DNA from 3 places in the Nonomuraea sp. NPDC003709 genome. Region 2 is predicted to be linked to each of the others. Evidence: riboswitches for the same ligand, from Rfam matches in the RefSeq annotation. Region 2 holds a riboswitch; each other region holds the start of a gene.
What was found. Region 2 has a riboswitch for cobalamin ahead of ABZX61_RS16235 (ribonucleoside-diphosphate reductase subunit alpha). Riboswitches for the same ligand answer to the same signal wherever they lie in the genome.
Positions count from the first base shown of each region.

Region 1: linked by a shared signal. The riboswitch ahead of cobN (cobaltochelatase subunit CobN) and the one ahead of ABZX61_RS16235 (ribonucleoside-diphosphate reductase subunit alpha) in region 2 are both predicted to bind cobalamin.
Region 3: linked by a shared signal. The riboswitch ahead of ABZX61_RS34725 (CbtB-domain containing protein) and the one ahead of ABZX61_RS16235 (ribonucleoside-diphosphate reductase subunit alpha) in region 2 are both predicted to bind cobalamin.

Region 1 is NZ_JBEXMW010000013.1:108,155-113,458, reverse strand. It holds gene cobN (cobaltochelatase subunit CobN) at 1-2,679, opposite strand, end outside; cobalamin riboswitch at 2,733-2,858, opposite strand; gene ABZX61_RS34690 (precorrin-3B synthase) at 2,929-4,308, shown strand; gene ABZX61_RS34685 (precorrin-8X methylmutase) at 4,305-4,925, shown strand; gene cobJ (precorrin-3B C(17)-methyltransferase) at 4,931-5,304, shown strand, end outside.
Region 2 is NZ_JBEXMW010000004.1:756,578-761,881, forward strand. It holds gene glmS (glutamine--fructose-6-phosphate transaminase (isomerizing)) at 1-1,154, shown strand, start outside; gene ABZX61_RS16225 (SAM-dependent methyltransferase) at 1,213-1,983, shown strand; gene ABZX61_RS16230 (tripartite tricarboxylate transporter substrate-binding protein) at 2,060-3,007, shown strand; cobalamin riboswitch at 3,012-3,207, shown strand; gene ABZX61_RS16235 (ribonucleoside-diphosphate reductase subunit alpha) at 3,332-5,304, shown strand, end outside.
Region 3 is NZ_JBEXMW010000013.1:118,088-123,391, forward strand. It holds gene ABZX61_RS34710 (VWA domain-containing protein) at 1-336, opposite strand, end outside; gene ABZX61_RS34715 (histidine phosphatase family protein) at 333-1,022, opposite strand; gene ABZX61_RS34720 (CbtA family protein) at 968-1,699, opposite strand; gene ABZX61_RS34725 (CbtB-domain containing protein) at 1,708-1,896, opposite strand; cobalamin riboswitch at 1,931-2,060, opposite strand; gene ABZX61_RS34730 (sensor histidine kinase) at 2,103-3,197, shown strand; gene ABZX61_RS34735 (response regulator transcription factor) at 3,194-3,853, shown strand; gene ABZX61_RS34740 (ATP-binding cassette domain-containing protein) at 3,930-4,643, shown strand; gene ABZX61_RS34745 (ABC transporter permease) at 4,640-5,304, shown strand, end outside.

The sequences.
Region 1 (5,304 bases), on a different contig from region 2:
GAGCGGGATCGGCTCCAGGGACGTGACCCGGCGTGAGGCCTCGTCCCATTCGGGGCGGATGCCGAGCAGGGCCAGCACCTCGGCCACGTCGTCGCCCGCCGTGCGCATGGCGCTGGTGCCCCAGATCGACAGCCCCACCGAACGCGGCCACTCGCCGGTGTCCGACCGGTAGCGCTCCAGCAGCGACTCGGCCATGGCCTGGCCGGTCTCCCAGGCGAGCCGGCTCGGGACTGCTCGGGGATCGACGGAGTAGAAGTTGCGGCCGGTCGGCAGCACGTTGACCAGGCCGCGCAGCGGGGAGCCGCTCGGCCCGGCGGGAACGTAGCCGCCGTCCAGGGCGTGCAGGATGTGGTCGAGCTCGTCGGTGGTGCGGGCCAGGCGCGGCACCACCTCGGTGGCGGCGAACTCGAGGACCCGCGTCACCAGGTCGCGCCGCTCGCCGGGCAGCTCGCGCGTGACCTCCGCCGCCGCCTCCGTCCCCCAGCCGCGTTCCTCCATGGCCTCCACCAGCGCCCGGGCGGCCGCCTCGGCCCGGTCCACGCTGCCGAGCCCCGCCGTGCCGTCCTCGGCCAGGCCGAGCGCCTCGCGCAGGCCGGGCAGCGTCTCGCGGCCCGACCACATCTGCCGGGCGCGCAGCATCGCCAGGACCAGGTCCACGCGCACCTGCCCGGCCGGAGCCTGCCCGAGCACGTGCAGGCCGTCGCGGATCTGCGCGTCCTTGACCTCGCACAGCCAGCCGTCCACGTGCAGGATGAAGTCGTCGAACTCGCTGTCGTGCGGCCGGTTCGCCAGCCCCAGGTCGTGGTCGAGCCGGGCGGCCTGGATGAGCGTCCAGATCTGCGCCCGGATGGCGGGCAGCTTGGCCGGGTCCATGGCCGCGATCGTGGCGTGCTCGTCCAGGAGCTGCTCCAGCCGGGCGATGTCGCCGTACGTCTCCGCCCGTGCCATCGGCGGCACCAGGTGGTCCACCAGCACGGCGTGCGCCCGCCGCTTGGCCTGCGTGCCCTCGCCTGGGTCGTTCACCAGGAACGGGTAGACCAGCGGCAGGTCGCCGATGGCCGCGTCGGTGCCGCACGCGGCGGACATGCCGGCCGACTTGCCGGGCAGCCACTCCAGGTTGCCGTGCTTGCCCACGTGCACCATGGCGTGGGCGCCGGAGCCCGCGAACTCGGCCGACAGCCAGCGGTAGGCGGCCAGGTAGTGGTGGCTGGGCGGCAGGTCGGGGTCGTGGTAGATGGCGATCGGGTTCTCACCGAAGCCGCGCGGCGGCTGCACCATCACCACCAGGTTCCCCGCCCGCAGCGCCGCGAGGACGATGTCACCCTCGTGCACGAACAGCTCGCCCGGCGGCGGCCCCCAGTGCCGCTCCATCTCCGTCCGCAGGCCCTCGGGCAGGGTGCGGTACCAGCGCTCGTAGGACGCGGCGGAGATGCGTACCGGATTGCCCGCCAGGTGCTCCTCGGTCAGCCAGTCCTGGTCCTGGCCGCCGGCGGCGATCAGCGCGTGGATGAGCGCGTCGCCGTCCTGCTCGGCCACGCCCGGGAAGCCCTCGCCCAGGTCGTAGCCGGCCTCGGCGAGCCTGGCCAGCAGCCTGACCGTGCTGGCCGGGGTGTCCAGGCCGACCGCGTTGCCCACCCGGGAGTGCTTGGTCGGGTACGCCGACAACATCACGACCAGGCGGCGCTCGGCGGGCGGGGTGTGCCGGAGCAGCCCGTGCCGTACCGCGATGCCCGCCACCCGGGCGGCCCGCTCGGGGTCGGCGACGTAGACGGTCAGCCCCTCGGGGTCGATCTCCTTGAACGAGAACGGCACCGTGATGATCCGCCCGTCGAACTCCGGGATGGCCACCTGAGAGGCGGCGTCCAGCGGCGACAGCCCGTCGTCGTTCTCCTCCCACGCCTGCCTGCCGGTGGTCAGGCAGAGCCCCTGCAGGATCGGCACGTCGAGCGCGGCCAGCGCGCCCACGTCCCACGCCTCGTCGTCGCCGCCCGCGCCCGCCGTCGCGGGGCGCGAGCCGCCCGCCGCCAGCACGGTCACCACCAGCGCGTCGGCGGCGCGCAGCGTGTCGAGCAACTCGGGTTCGGCGGTGCGCAGCGAGGAGCAGAACACCGGCAGCGCCTGCCCGCCCGCCTCCTCGACGGCCGCGCAGAGCGTCTCCACGAACGCGGTGTTGCCCGCCAGGTGATGCGCCCGGTAGTAGAGCACCCCGATCACGGGTCCCCGCCCGGGCCGCGCGTCGCGCTCCAGCAGCCCCCAGGAGGGCGTGGCCTCCGGCGGCGCGAACCCGTGCCCGGTCAGCAGCACCGTGTCCGACAGGAACGCGTGCAGCTCGGCCAGGTTCGGCGGCCCGCCGTGGGCCAGGTACGCGTGGGCCTCGGCGCAGACGCCGCCGCTGACCGTGGACAGCTCCATCAGCTCGGCGTCCGGCGCCTGCTCGCCGCCCAGCACCACCACCGGCAGAGGGCCGGCCAGCAGTGCGTCCAGGCCCTCCTCCCAGGCGCGCCGCCCGCCGAGCAGGCGCACCACGACCACGTCGGCGCCTTCCAGCAGGGCGGGCAGGTCCTCGGCCGCCAGCCGGGCCGGGTTGCCCAGCCGGTAGGCGGCACCGCTCGCGCGAGCGCTGAGCAGGTCGGTGTCGGAGGTCGAGAGCAGCAGGACGGTACGGCTGTCGCCAGGCACGGCGCAATCCTCCCTCGGGGTCCTCGCCCCGGTCGCGGGTGTCGCGGCGGCCGGAGTCTCCTGGCTCCCGGATCAGCGCTCACCCCGGCCTTCCCACCCGTCGCCGGGCAGTGGCCTGCGGTGGGGTTCGCTCCCCGGTCACAGTGGCGGGACCGCGCCGGATTCGCACCGGCTTCCTCCCTAGCCATCGCCTACAGGGAGCCTACGACAAGAGCGGCCCCCGCCAGAAGTGGCGTTACCATCCTGATCGTGTCCATAGCCGACTTTTCCGGACGTATGCGCCCCGACGCCTGTCCGGGGGCGCTACAGGTGCACGAGGCCGCCGACGGCCCGCTGGCCCGCGTCCGCCTGCCCGGCGGCGCGATCTCACCCGCCCGGCTGCGCGAGCTGGCCGCCTGCGCGGCCGACCTCGGCTCGGACGTGATCGAGCTGACCTCCCGGGCGAACGTCCAGGTGCGCGGCCTGCGCTCACCCGCCGCCTTCGCCGAGCGGATCGCCGCCGCCGGACTGCTGCCGTCGCAGGCGCACGAGCGCGTACGCAACATCGTGGCCTCGCCGCTCGGCGGTCGCACGGGCCCCGGCCTGCTGGACCCGCAGCCCCTGGTGGCGGCGCTGGACCGGGCGCTGTGCTCGCGGCCCCGGCTGGCCGGGCTGCCAGGGCGGTTCCTGTTCGCGGTGGACGAGGGCAGCGGTGACATGCTCGCGCTGGGGGCCGACGTCACATTCTTCGACGGGCGGCTGCTGCTGGCGGGCGTGGACGCCGGGCTCGCCGTGGGGGCGGACGCGGCCGCCGAACTCATGATCGCCGCTGCCGAGGCGTTCCTCGACGAACGGCCGGAAGGGGATCGGTGCGCGTGGCGGATCGCGGAGCTGGACAACGGCCCCGCCCGCATCGCCACCCACCTCCGCACCACCACCGCCCCCCGCGATCGCACCGGCACCGCCCCCCACGACTGCACCGGCACTGCCGACCGCGCTGCCGATGCCCGCTCCGAGCACCAGCCGCACGCCGGGCCGGCCCCGGACGCCGAGATGTGGGCACCGCCCGCTCCGGTCGTCCGGGATACGGTCTCGGCGCCGCGTGCCGGGCGAATCGAGCAGCGGGACGGGCGGGTGGCGCTGGAGGTCGTGGTGCCGCTCGGACGGCTGTCCGCCGTCCAGGCGCGCGCCATCGCCGCAGCGGCCGAGGCGAACGGCCCGGCCGGCACCACCGGCGCGCCTGGTCCGGGAGACGCCACCGGCGTGCCCGATCCGGGAGGCGCCGCCGGCGCGTCCGACCCGGGAGACGCCACCGGCGTGCCGGTCCGGCTGACGCCGTGGCGGACCGTCGTACTCCTCGATCTGCCGCCCGCCGCCGCCGGCCGGGCGGCGCGAATGCTGGAGGCGGCCGGGCTGGTGACGGACCCGGCGTCGCCGTGGGCCGGGGTGAGCGCCTGCACCGGCCGTCCGGGCTGCGCCAAGTCCCTGGCCGACGTCCAGGAGGACGCGCGGCGCTGGGTGGCGACCCTGGACGGCCCTCCGGCGACGCCCGTGCATTGGGCCGGTTGCGAGCGGCGCTGCGGGCTGCCGCGCGGCCGGGTCGTCCAGATGGTCGCCACCGGCGACGGATACCAGGAAAGGCATCAGTGAGCGACTACATCCGCGACGGGGCCGAGATCTACCGGCGCTCGTTCGCGACCATCCGTGCCGAGACCGACCTCACCGGGATGCCGCCCGAGGTCGCGCAGGTGGCGGTGCGGATGATCCACGCCTGCGGCATGACCGACCTCGTGACCGACCTGGACTGGTCGCCTGCCGTGGTCGTCCGGGCGCGCGCGGCGCTGCGAAGGGGCGCGCCCGTGCTGTGCGACGCGCAGATGGTCGCCTCCGGCGTGACCAGGCGCCGGCTGCCCGCGGACAACGCGGTGGTGTGCACGCTGGGCGACCCCGGCGTCCCGGAGCTGGCCGAACGGCTCGGCACCACGCGCAGCGCCGCCGCGCTGGAGCTGTGGCGCGACCGCCTCGACGGCGCGGTGGTGGCCATCGGCAACGCGCCGACCGCGCTGTTCCGGCTGCTCGAACTGGTCGCCGAGGGCGCGGGCAGGCCCGCCGCCGTGCTCGGCATCCCGGTGGGGTTCATCGGCGCGGCCGAGTCCAAGCGGGCGCTGGCGGACAGCGACCTGGAATATCTGGTGGTGCACGGCCGCCGCGGCGGCAGTGCGATGACGGCGGCGGCGGTCAACGCCATCGCGAACGAGACGGAGTGATGGCGATGACGGGACGGCTGTACGGGGTCGGGCTCGGTCCCGGGGATCCCGAGCTGGTCACGGTCAAGACGGCCCGGCTGATCGGCGAGGCCGACGTGATCGCCTACCACGCCGCCAGGCACGGCCGCAGCATCGCCCGCTCGATCGCGCTGCCGTACATGAAGGAAGGCCAGATCGAGGAGCTGCTGCTCTACCCGCTGACCACGGAGACCACCGACCACCCCGGCGGCTACCAGGGCGCGCTCGACGACTTCTACGCCGACTGCGCCGAGCGGCTGGCCGCCCACCTGGACGCGGGCCGGGCCGTGGTCGTGCTGTCCGAGGGCGACCCGCTGTTCTACGGCTCGTACATGCACATGCACAAGCGGCTCGCCCACCG
Region 2 (5,304 bases):
CCAGCGACGCCCGCGAGACCGCCAAGGAGCCGCTGACCGTCGACTGGGACGCCGGCCACTACGACACCGGCGGCTACGAGCACTACCTGCTCAAGGAGATCTCCGAGCAGCCCGAGACGATCACCCGTACGATGAGCGGCCGGCTCGACGAGCGCTTCCACGTGGCCCACCTGGGCGGGCTCAACATGGACGCCCGCGAGACGCGGGGCTTCCGCCGGGTGAAGATCATCGGCTGCGGGTCCGCGTACTACTCGGGACAGATCGGGGCGCAGCTCATCGAGGAGCTGGCCCGCATCCCGTCCGACGCCGAGCCCGCCAGCGAGTTCCGCTACCGCAACCCGGTCGTCGACCCCGACACGCTCTACGTCGCCATCAGCCAGTCGGGCGAGACGTACGACACGCTCGCCGCGGTGCAGGAGCTCAAGCGCAAGGGCGGCCGCGTCATCGGCATCGTCAACGCGGTCGGCAGCGCCATCGCCCGCGAGGTGGACGGCGGCATCTACCTGCACGCGGGTCCCGAGGTCTCGGTGGCCTCGACCAAGGCGTTCACCTCGACGTCGCTGGCGTTCGCGCTGCTCGCGCTGCACCTGGGCCGGGTGCGCGACCTGTCGCCCGCCGACGGGCGGCGCATCGTCGACGGCCTGCGCAGGCTGCCGGGGCAGATCGAGGAGATCCTCACCCAGAGCGACAAGATCGCCGAGCTGGCGCAGAAGTACGCCAAGCACCCGAGCATGATGTTCGTGGGCCGCGTGCGCGGCTACCCGGTGGCCAGGGAAGGCGCGCAGAAGCTCAAGGAGATCTCGTACGTGCACGCCGAGGCGTACCCGGCCAGCGAGCTCAAGCACGGGCCGCTCGCGCTGATCGGCCCCGACATGCCGACGGTCGCCATCGTCCCCGACGACGAGCTGCTCGACAAGAACCTCACCACGCTGGGCGAGATCCGCGCGCGCGGCGGGCAGGTGCTCATGGTCGGTCACCGCGAGCCCGACGTCAAGCTGGCCGACGACGTGATCGTGATCCCCAAGAACGAGATCGAGCTGGACCCGATCCTGCTCACGATCCCGCTTCAGCTGCTCGCGTACTATGCCGCGGTGGCGCTCGGCCGGGATGTGGACAAGCCTCGCAATCTCGCCAAGAGCGTCACGGTTGAATAAACAGGCTAATTTGGCCTCAAACCTCGTTATCTTGCTGCGGACGACATAAATTCGATACGTGCGGCAGTTCGACGCTGAGAGGCCCAATCTCGCACGCATGTACGATTACATGCTCGGCGGGAAGGACAACTTCGCGGTCGACCGCCAGGCCATCGAGCAGCTCGCCGAGCTGATCCCGGAGGCGGTCCCGCTGGCCCGCGCAAACCGGGCCTTCCTCCAGCGTGCCGTGCGCTACGTGGCCGCCGCCGGGGTACGGCAGTTCCTCGACCTCGGCAGCGGGCTGCCGACCCAGGGCAGCGCGCACGAGGTGGCGCCCGAGGCCCGGGTCGTCTACGTCGATCGCGATCCGGTCGTCGCAGCACATGCCACGGCCCTGCTCGGACACTCGGGCAGGGCCGCGCTCGTCGAGGCGGACCTCCTGGATCCCGACGCGGTGCTGGCGGGGGCAGGCGGGTTCCTGGACCTGCGCCGGCCGGTCGGGGTGCTGCTCGTGTCGATCCTGCACTTCCTGCCGGATTCGGCGCGGCCGCAGCAGGTTCTGGCGGCCCTGCGCGAGCGGCTGGCGCCGGGCAGCTACCTGGTGATCAGCCACGCCACCTCGATGGGCCGCCTGGAGGACGGGCAGCGCTACCGGGGCGCCTCCTCGGACGATCCGAGCGGCGGCACCGACCGCACGCCCGCCGAGATCCGCGCCTTCTTCGGCGACTTCCCGCTGGAGCCGCCGGGCCTGGTACAGGCCGTCGACTGGCGTCCCGACCGGCCCAAGCTGGTGGGGGACTGGTCGCTGCCGTCGTCCCTGATGGCCGGGGTCGGCAAAAAGCCACTATGAGAGATATGTGTATCTCTGCGTATTGTGTCGATAACTTAGAGTGAGCGATGACTCGCGATGCTCGGGGGAGAGGCACATGCGCCGTCGGCGGTTCTTCGCATGGGGGCTGGGCCTGGCCGCGTGCGCGGCCGGCTGCGGGACGGAGCGCTTCACCGGGAGCGCGGCGGGCCTGCGCGCCCGATACTCGATCGGCCCTCAGGGGCGCCGCTGGGAGCGCGTCGGGCAGGCGTTCGCCGGCGCGGCCCGGACGGCCGGATACGAGACCGGCGCGGGCACCAGGATCATGGTGAGCGGGCTGCCCGCGCTGGCCGCCGCCGAGCTGAACAACGGCCAGACCCTCCTCGACACCGCGACCCCCCTGTGCAGGCTCACCGGCGAGGTCGAGGTCGTGGTCGTGCCCGTCCACTCGCCGTTCGGGGACTTCGAGGCGTTCGGCGCCCACCTGCTCGCCAGTCCGGGCCAGACGCAGCTGGCGGGCGGGCCCCAGGGGGAGCCCGACCACCTGCTGTTCGGCCTGATCGCCAGGGGGCTCGGCGCCGACACCCGCCAGCTCGACTACACCGGCTACCCCAGCAGCCAGGAGGCCGTCACCGCGCTGCTGTCCGGCAAGGCCGCGGCGGCCGTGGGCCCGCTGGCCGACTGGCGCGCGAGCATCAAGGCCGGCCAGGTCAAGGCGCTCGCGGTGTCCTCGGCCAGGCAGGTGCCCGGTCTCGACGCGCCGACGCTGCTGGAGTCCGGCGTACGGGTCGACTTCGTGGACTGGGCGGCGGCCTTCGGGCCCGAGCGCATGACGGACGAGAGCCGCGAATCGGCCATCCGCATGTGCGAGGACGTGACCGGCACGGCCGACTGGGAGGCGGCCTGCCGGTCCGCGGGCTGGATCTCGATCCCGCTCAGCGGCGCCGACTTCAAGCAGTGGCTGGGCTCCGAGGTCGAGCGCACCCGCGCCGTCCTGCGGGATCTCGGTCTGCTCGGCACCACCAAGGCCACAACATGCTGGGGTAGTTGCGGGAACGGCCACTAGATGTAGGATCCTGGTCGTCGCTGGTTCGCCTCTCCGGAGGCGGAGCAAAAGGGAACCCGGTGTGATTCCGGGGCTGCCCCGCAGCGGTGAGCGGGAACGACCGCCGTCAGGTGCACTGGAGTGATCTGGGAAGCGACGGCCAGTAGGAGCGATGCGCGCGCCCGCGAGCCCGAAGACCTGCCAGCGGTGTGCCCGGGCCGCCCGCCCGGCACGAAGTGACCATGGCCTCGCGGGAGGGCCGGGGAGCGAAACGGCCGGGGGATGATCCGTGCCGCCGTGCTCTCGCGCGCCCTCACGGGGGACGAGCTCGCGAGGAGAGAGCACGTGACGCAGATCATCGAGGTCGATCGCCGCCTGGCCATCGAGGAGGCCGCCGCCCGGGTCATCACCGACCCGGCCAACTCCCGGGTCGCCGCCCGGCTCCTGGCCGAGGAGATCGCCGACGAGGCCGCCGCGCACGGGGTGCGGACGTTCTCCGAGTCCATCGCCGCCACCCACGCGGCCGGGCTGATCCAGGACGGGCTGGCGGAGTTCGTCGCCGCGCACGCCGCCGAGCTGGACGCGCTGGTCTCCGTGGAGGCGGACGACCGGTTCGAGTATTTCGGGTTGCGCACCGTCTATGACCGTTACCTGCTGCGCCACCCCGAGACGCGGGCGGTGCTGGAGCGCCCGCAGCACTTCTTCCTCCGCGTGGCCTGCGGGCTGTCGGAGTCGGTGGCGGAGGCCGCCGAGCTCTACGCGCTCATGTCCACGCTGTCGTACCTGCCCAGCTCGCCCACGCTGTTCAACTCGGGCGCGCGCCGCCCGCAGCTGTCGTCGTGCTTCCTGCTCGACTCGCCGCGCGACGAGCTGGAGGCGATCTACGACCGGTACGGGCAGGTGGCGCGGCTGTCGAAGTACGCCGGAGGCATCGGCATCGCCTGGACCCGGGTGCGCTCGCGCGGCTCCCTGATCCGGGGCACCAACGGCCACTCCAACGGCATCGTCCCGTGGCTGCGCACGCTCGACTCGTCCGTCGCGGCCGTCAACCAGGGAGGGCGGCGCAAGGGCGCGGCCTGCGTCTACCTGGAGACCTGGCACGCCGACATCGAGGAGTTCCTGGAGCTGCGCGACAACACCGGCGAGGACGCCCGCCGCACCCACAACCTGAACCTGGCGAACTGGGTGCCCGACGAGTTCATGCGCCGGGTGGAGGCGGACGAGGTCTGGTCGCTGTTCGACCCGAAGGAGGTGCCCGACCTCACCGACCTGTACGGTGACGCGTTCACGCGGGCGTACCGCGCGTACGAGGCCGCCGGGCGACATGTCCGGCAGATCCCGGCCAGGACCCTGTACGGCCGGATGATGCGCACGCTCGCCCAGACCGGGAACGGCTGGATGACCTTCAAGGACGCCGCCAACCGCACCTCCAACCAGACCGGCCGCCCCGGGAACGTCATCCACCTGTCGAACCTGTGCACCGAGATCCTGGAGGTCACCAGCGACGCCGAGACCGCGGTCTGCAACCTCGGCTCGATCAACCTGGCCGCCCACCTCCTGGCCGGTGACCTGGCCGGTGACCTGGCCGGTGACCTGGACTGGGACCGGCTGCGCGGCACCGTGCGAACGGCCGTGCGCTTCCTGGACCGGACCATCGACCTGGGCTTCTACCCGACGCCCGAGGCCGAGGCGGCGAACAAGCGCTGGCGGCCCATCGGGCTCGGCGTCATGGGCCTGGCCGACGTGTTCTTCACGCTGCGGCTGCCGTTCGACTCGCCCGAGGCGCTGGAGCTGTCCACCAGGATCGCCGAGGAGATCGCGCTGGCCGCGTACGACACCTCGGCCGACCTGGCGGCCGAGCGCGGCCGGCACCCGTCGTACGCCGAGACGCGGGCGGCCGGGGGAGTGCTGCACCCGGACCACTACGTCACGAGCACGCGGCGCTGGGACGCCGTGCGGGAGAAGGTCGCCCGCACCGGCCTGCGCAACTCGCTCATGATCGCCATCGCGCCCACCGCCACGATCGCCTCCATCGCCGGCTGCTACGAGTGCATCGAGCCGCAGGTGTCCAACGTGTTCAAGCGCGAGACGCTGTCGGGCGAGTTCCTGCAGGTCAACCGGTATCTGGTGGCCGATCTGCAGGCGCGCGGGCTGTGGACGCAGCAGCTGCGGGACGACCTCAAGAGGGCCGACGGCTCGGTCCAGACGGTCCCCGGCATCCCCGACGACCTCAAGGTGCTCTACCGCACCGCCTGGGAGCTGCCGCAGAAGGCGCTGATCGACCTGGCCGCCGCGCGCCAGCCGTACATCGACCAGTC
Region 3 (5,304 bases), on a different contig from region 2:
TTCCACGTCCAGGGAGCCGACCAGCCGGTCCTCCGAGGCGCCGACCGGCAGCTCCACCAGCGCGGCCGGGCGCTCCAGCCCCTGGCCCCCGGGTTCGTGCGGCCCGTCCGGGCATCCGGCGTCGGGCGCGGCCGGGTCGCAGGCGAACCGGCATCCGGGCACCACGTTCACGGCGGGCAGCTGGGCGGCCAGCGCGCGCACGATGGTCGACTTGGCGGTGCCCTTCTCCCCGCGTACGAGCACGCCGCCCGCCCTCGGCGAGACCGCGTTGAGCACCAGCGCCAGCTTCAGGTCGTCGAGCCCGACGACCGCGCTGAACGGATATGTGACGATCAAATCAGAACCTTCCGGTTGACATGGGCGACCCGCCAGCCGGCGCGCGTGACGGTCAGCTCGGTGACGGACAGCGGCGCGAGATCGAAACGGGCGGCGCTCAGCGGGTCCAGCCCGAGCGCGTGGCCGAGCGCGGCCCGGATGGCGCCCGCGTCGCAGACGGCGACGACGCCGGGCTCCGCGCGTACGGACTCGAGCCAGGCGGCGACCCGCTCGGCGTGCGCGGCCAGGCTGTCACCGCCGTGCGGGGCCGCGTGCGGGTCGGTCAGCCAGCTCGCCAGCGCGTCCGGCTCCTCCCGCGCGACCCGCTCGTACGGCAGGCCCCGCCACCGACCGCAATCCACCTCCGCCAGCGCCGGGACCGCCCGCGCCGCCAGCCCGAGCGCGGCGACGGTCTGGCCGGCGGCAACACTCGGAGCCGCCCACGCCACCACCCCGGCCGTACCCACGACCGCCGCCCCCGGCGCCGCCCCGGTCCCCGGCCCCACCGCCGACCCGGCCGCCGCCCTGGCCACCGTCTGGGCCAAGGCGGTGGCCCTGGCCAGGCTCGCCGTGTCGGCGTGCGCGTCGGACGCGGGGAAGCAGGCGGCCCGCATCCCCGGCGTGCTCGCGTGCCGTACGAACAGCACCCCGCTCAGCCCGGCGACGCGGCGGTCACCGGGCGGCGGGACGCCCGGTCGCAGGCCCACCCGAACAGCACGCCGAAGGCCGCCCAGAAGACGAGCTGCGTCCCCAGCGACGCGAGCCTGAACTGCCACAACAGCGTGGCGGGGAAACCGTCGGGCACCTCGTTCACGGTCGGCAGCAGGGTCCACGCCGCGATCACCGGCACCAGGAACGCCGCCACCGCCGCGCCCCACCGCGCCCACGGACCGGCGGTGACCCGGCGCGCGGTGGCCACCGCGATCGCCGTCGCGGCCAGCCCGACGAGGATCGTGACCACGTAGAGCAGGGTGCGGCTGTTGATCGTCTCCGGGTCGCCCACGGCCGGTGGGTTGGCCGGATATTTCACGAACGGCACAAGGATCACCGCCACGAACGCCGTCCCGGCGGCGGCGAGGGCCAGCCCGCCGTCCGACCGGGGGCCGACCCGTCCGCGCAGGCCCGCGTACACGAGGGCGAAGATCCCTCCCACGGCCAGCCCGTACAGGCCCGTGGCCAGGAAGAGCCCGGCCTTCTGTCCCGGCCTGCCGACGAGTGCCTCCTCGCCGTGGTCATGGCCGGGCGCTTCCTGGGCGGCATGGGCCTCCTCCAGCGCGATGGCGCTGTCCACCCCCGGTTCCCCGAAGGCGAAGGCGAAGCCGCCCGCGATCAATCCGGCCAGCAGGCCCAGAAGCAGGCCCCTGACCAGCAGGGTGCGTACCATGCGCGTGCCTAGTGGCAGGGAACGCCGAGCAGGTGGCGTCCGTCGTGCATGAGTTCGTGCAGGTAGGCACCGGTTTGCGAGATGGCCCCGTTGTCCATCAGCACCAGGTAGGCGACCAGCAGCAGCACCGGAACGGCGAGCAGCCACAGCCGCAGACGGGGGAAGGGGATTGCCGAAGGAGTGGACAGACCACTCATACATGCCTCCTCAGGGATGACGCGTCCCAACCAACGAGGTCACGCAAGTCCAAGCGACCTGGCTCCCGGGATCTACGTCCCGGATACAGTGGCGCGTCCGCACCGGCATCTCACCGGATTTCCCTTGGACAACCGTGAAATCTACCGGAATGTATCTCTTACTCCCGTTCGAGTCAATGACGCGAGCGCCGCGTAAGGTACGGGGGATGAGGCGGTTCCTGGATGGGCCGGCCGCGGCGATCGTGGTCGGGATGTTCTGGTTGCCGCCGACGTTCGCCTCCGCGGACCGGTCACGGCTGGTGGCCGGGCTGGTGCTGGCCTGCGTCACAGGCGCGGTGATGGCCCTGCGGCGGCGACTGCCGACCGTGTCGCCGCTGCTCGCCGCGGGCGCGACCATCGCCGGGAGCGTCCTGGGGGTGTGCCAGGACCCGATGCTGGCGGCGGCGTGGTGCCTGTATCCGCTCGCGGTCGCGCGCGCCGACCGCACCCGTACGATCGTCCTCGTCCTCGCCGGCCTCCTCACGGCGCTGGCGGCGGTGGCAGCGGTCCCGGGCGAGGACGCGAGCGGCGCCGGGCAGCGGCTGACGCTGGCCGTGGCCGCGTTGAGCGTGTCCTGGCTGCTCGGCACGGCGGTCGGCAGGCAGATCGCGGCTGCTCAGGAGGCGGAGCGGGCCCGGGTGCAACTGGCGGTGGCGCGTGACGTGCACGACGTCGTCGGCCATGCGCTCGGCGTGATCAGCGCGGAGGCGGGGGTGACGCGGAGCCTGGCCGACGCGAGCGAGCAGGAGTTACGCGACACGCTGGCCGGCGTCGAGTCGCACGCGAGGAGGGCACTGGAGGAGATGCAGGCACTCGTACGCGGGCTGCGGTCCGAGCCCGGCGCGCCGGAAGGTGTCGCGGGGATCGCGCGGCTGGACGGACTCGTGGCGGCGACCCGCGCGGCGGGCGTGGGCGTCGAGGCGCGGATCGAGGTGAACGGCCCGGTCGACGACGTGGCCGGGACGGTGGCGTACCGGATCGTCCAGGAGTCGCTGGGCAACGTGGTGCGGTACGCGGCGGGCGCGGCCTGCTCGGTGGACCTTCGGCAGGACGGCGGGGAGATCGTCGTGCGGGTGCGCGACCACGGCCCCGGGGCCCGGCCGGCGCGCGGCGAAAACGGGCCGGCGCGCGGCGGGGACGGCTCGGGGCTGCGGGGGATGCGTGAGCGGGCCCGGCTGGTGGGCGGCACGGTGACCTGGGGAAACCATCCGGAGGGCGGGTTCGAGGTGCGCGCCAGGCTGCCGGTCCGGAGCGCGCCTTGAGCGGGGCCGTCAGCGTCTTCCTGGCCGATGACGACGACCGCTTCCGGGCCGCGTACCGGAAGTTGTTCGACCGGACCGAGGGATTCCGGGTCGCCGGGGAGGCGGGCGACGGGGAGACGGCCGCGCGGCTCGTCGGCGCGCTCAAGCCCGCGGTGGCGCTGCTCGACGTTCAGATGCCGGGCATGAGCGGCCTGGAGGCGGCGCGCCGCATCCTCCCGGACACGGCCACCCGGGTGATCATGCTGACGACCTTCGACCTGGACGAGTACGTCTACGAGGCACTGACCCTCGGCGCGTCGGGGTTCCTGCTGAAGAACGCGTCCCCGCAGGAGGTGCTCCAGGCCGTCCGCACGGTCCACGCCGGCCACGCCATGCTGGCGCCGGAGGTCACCGCGCGGCTGATCCGCCGTTTCGCGCCCGAGCGGCCCGCGCGGCGGCACGCGTTCGCCGGGCAGGTGCTGTCCGCGCGCGAGGTGCAGGTCGTGCGGCTCGTCGCACGCGGGCACTCCAACCAGCAGATCGCCGACGAGCTGTTCCTGAGCGTGGAGACGGTCCGCACGTATCTGCGGCGCATGTTCGCCAAGCTCGGCGTGAACGACCGCACGCACCTGGCCGTGCTCGCCCACGAGGCGGGACTGCTCTACGAACCCCGGTAGGTGTCTCCTTTCGGGGGACGCGGGCAGGTGCCCTCCCGCCCGAGGCTGGCGACGTCCATCCGAGGCGAGGCAGGCGATGATCGAGATCTCACAACTCAGCAAGCGTTACGGGGCCAAGGCGGCCGTGGAGGAGGTCAGCTTCACCGCGCGTCCCGGCCGGGTCACCGGCTTCCTGGGCCCGAACGGCGCCGGCAAGTCCAGCACGCTGCGCGTCCTGCTTGGCCTGGACGCGGCGAGCGCGGGCACCGCGTTGGTCAACGGGATGCGGTACCGCGACCTGAGGCATCCCCTGCGCACGGTGGGGGCGCTGCTGGACGGAGCCGGCCCGGTGCCCGAGCGCCGCGGCGTCGATCACCTCACCTGGATCGCGCAGTCCAACCGGATCCCGCGGCGCAGGGTCCGGGAGGTGCTCGAACTCGTGGGTCTGGACGAGGCGGCGCGGCGGCGGGTGAGGACGTACTCGCTGGGGATGGGGCAGCGGCTCGGCCTGGCCGCGGCACTGCTCGGCGAGCCCGAGATCCTGGTGCTCGACGAGCCGGTGAACGGGCTGGACCCGGAGGGCATCCGCTGGATCCGGCGCTTCCTGCGGGACTACGCGGCGGGCGGGCGTACGGTGCTGCTCTCCAGCCACCTGATGACGGAAATGTCCGGCACCGCGGATGACGTGGTCGTCGTCAACCGCGGGCGCGTCGTCACCCACGGCTCGCTCGCCCAGGTCACCGCCGGGCACCGCTCGCTGGAGGAGGCGTTCTTCGCGCTGACCGGCGACCCCGCGAGGCCGGGGTGGTGAGCGCCGTGCGGGCCGAGCTGACCAAGATCCTCACCCTGCCGCGCGTGTGGATCGCCACAGGCGTCGTCCTCGGCCTCCACGCGCTGGTCCTGATCCAGTCGGTCCGGCTGAACGCCGAGGCGGTCGCGGACATCACCCCCGACGGCGTCATCGAGATCTTCATCGGGACGCCGCAACCGGCCACCGAGGCGATCCTCGGTCTCCTCGCCGCGTCCTCGCTGCAGATGGGCCTGCTCGTACCGGTCCTCGCCGCGATGATCGCCGGGCAGGAGTTCCGCTCGAACCAGCTCGGGGTGACCGTGCTCGCCGTGCCGCGACGAGGCCGGCTGATCGCGGCCAAGGCCCTGGCGACCGCCACGTACCTGCTCCTCGTGGCGGTCCTGATCGCGGGGATCAGCTCCGCCTTCATGTACGCCGCCGTCGAGGGCTGGAACCCGGGCCTGCTCGTGACGGGCGCCGCGTTCGTCGGCCACGGGAAGTTCGTGGCCTTCGCGGTCCTGTCCGGGCTGACCGGATTCGGGATCACCGTCATCGCGCGCAGCACGCTCGTCGGCGTCATCGTCACCATCGCCCAGATCGCCGTCACCATGACACAGGCACTGGCCGGGGCTGCTCCCGCCCTGGACGCGCTCCTCCCTGTCAGCGCCGCCCGGAACCTGCT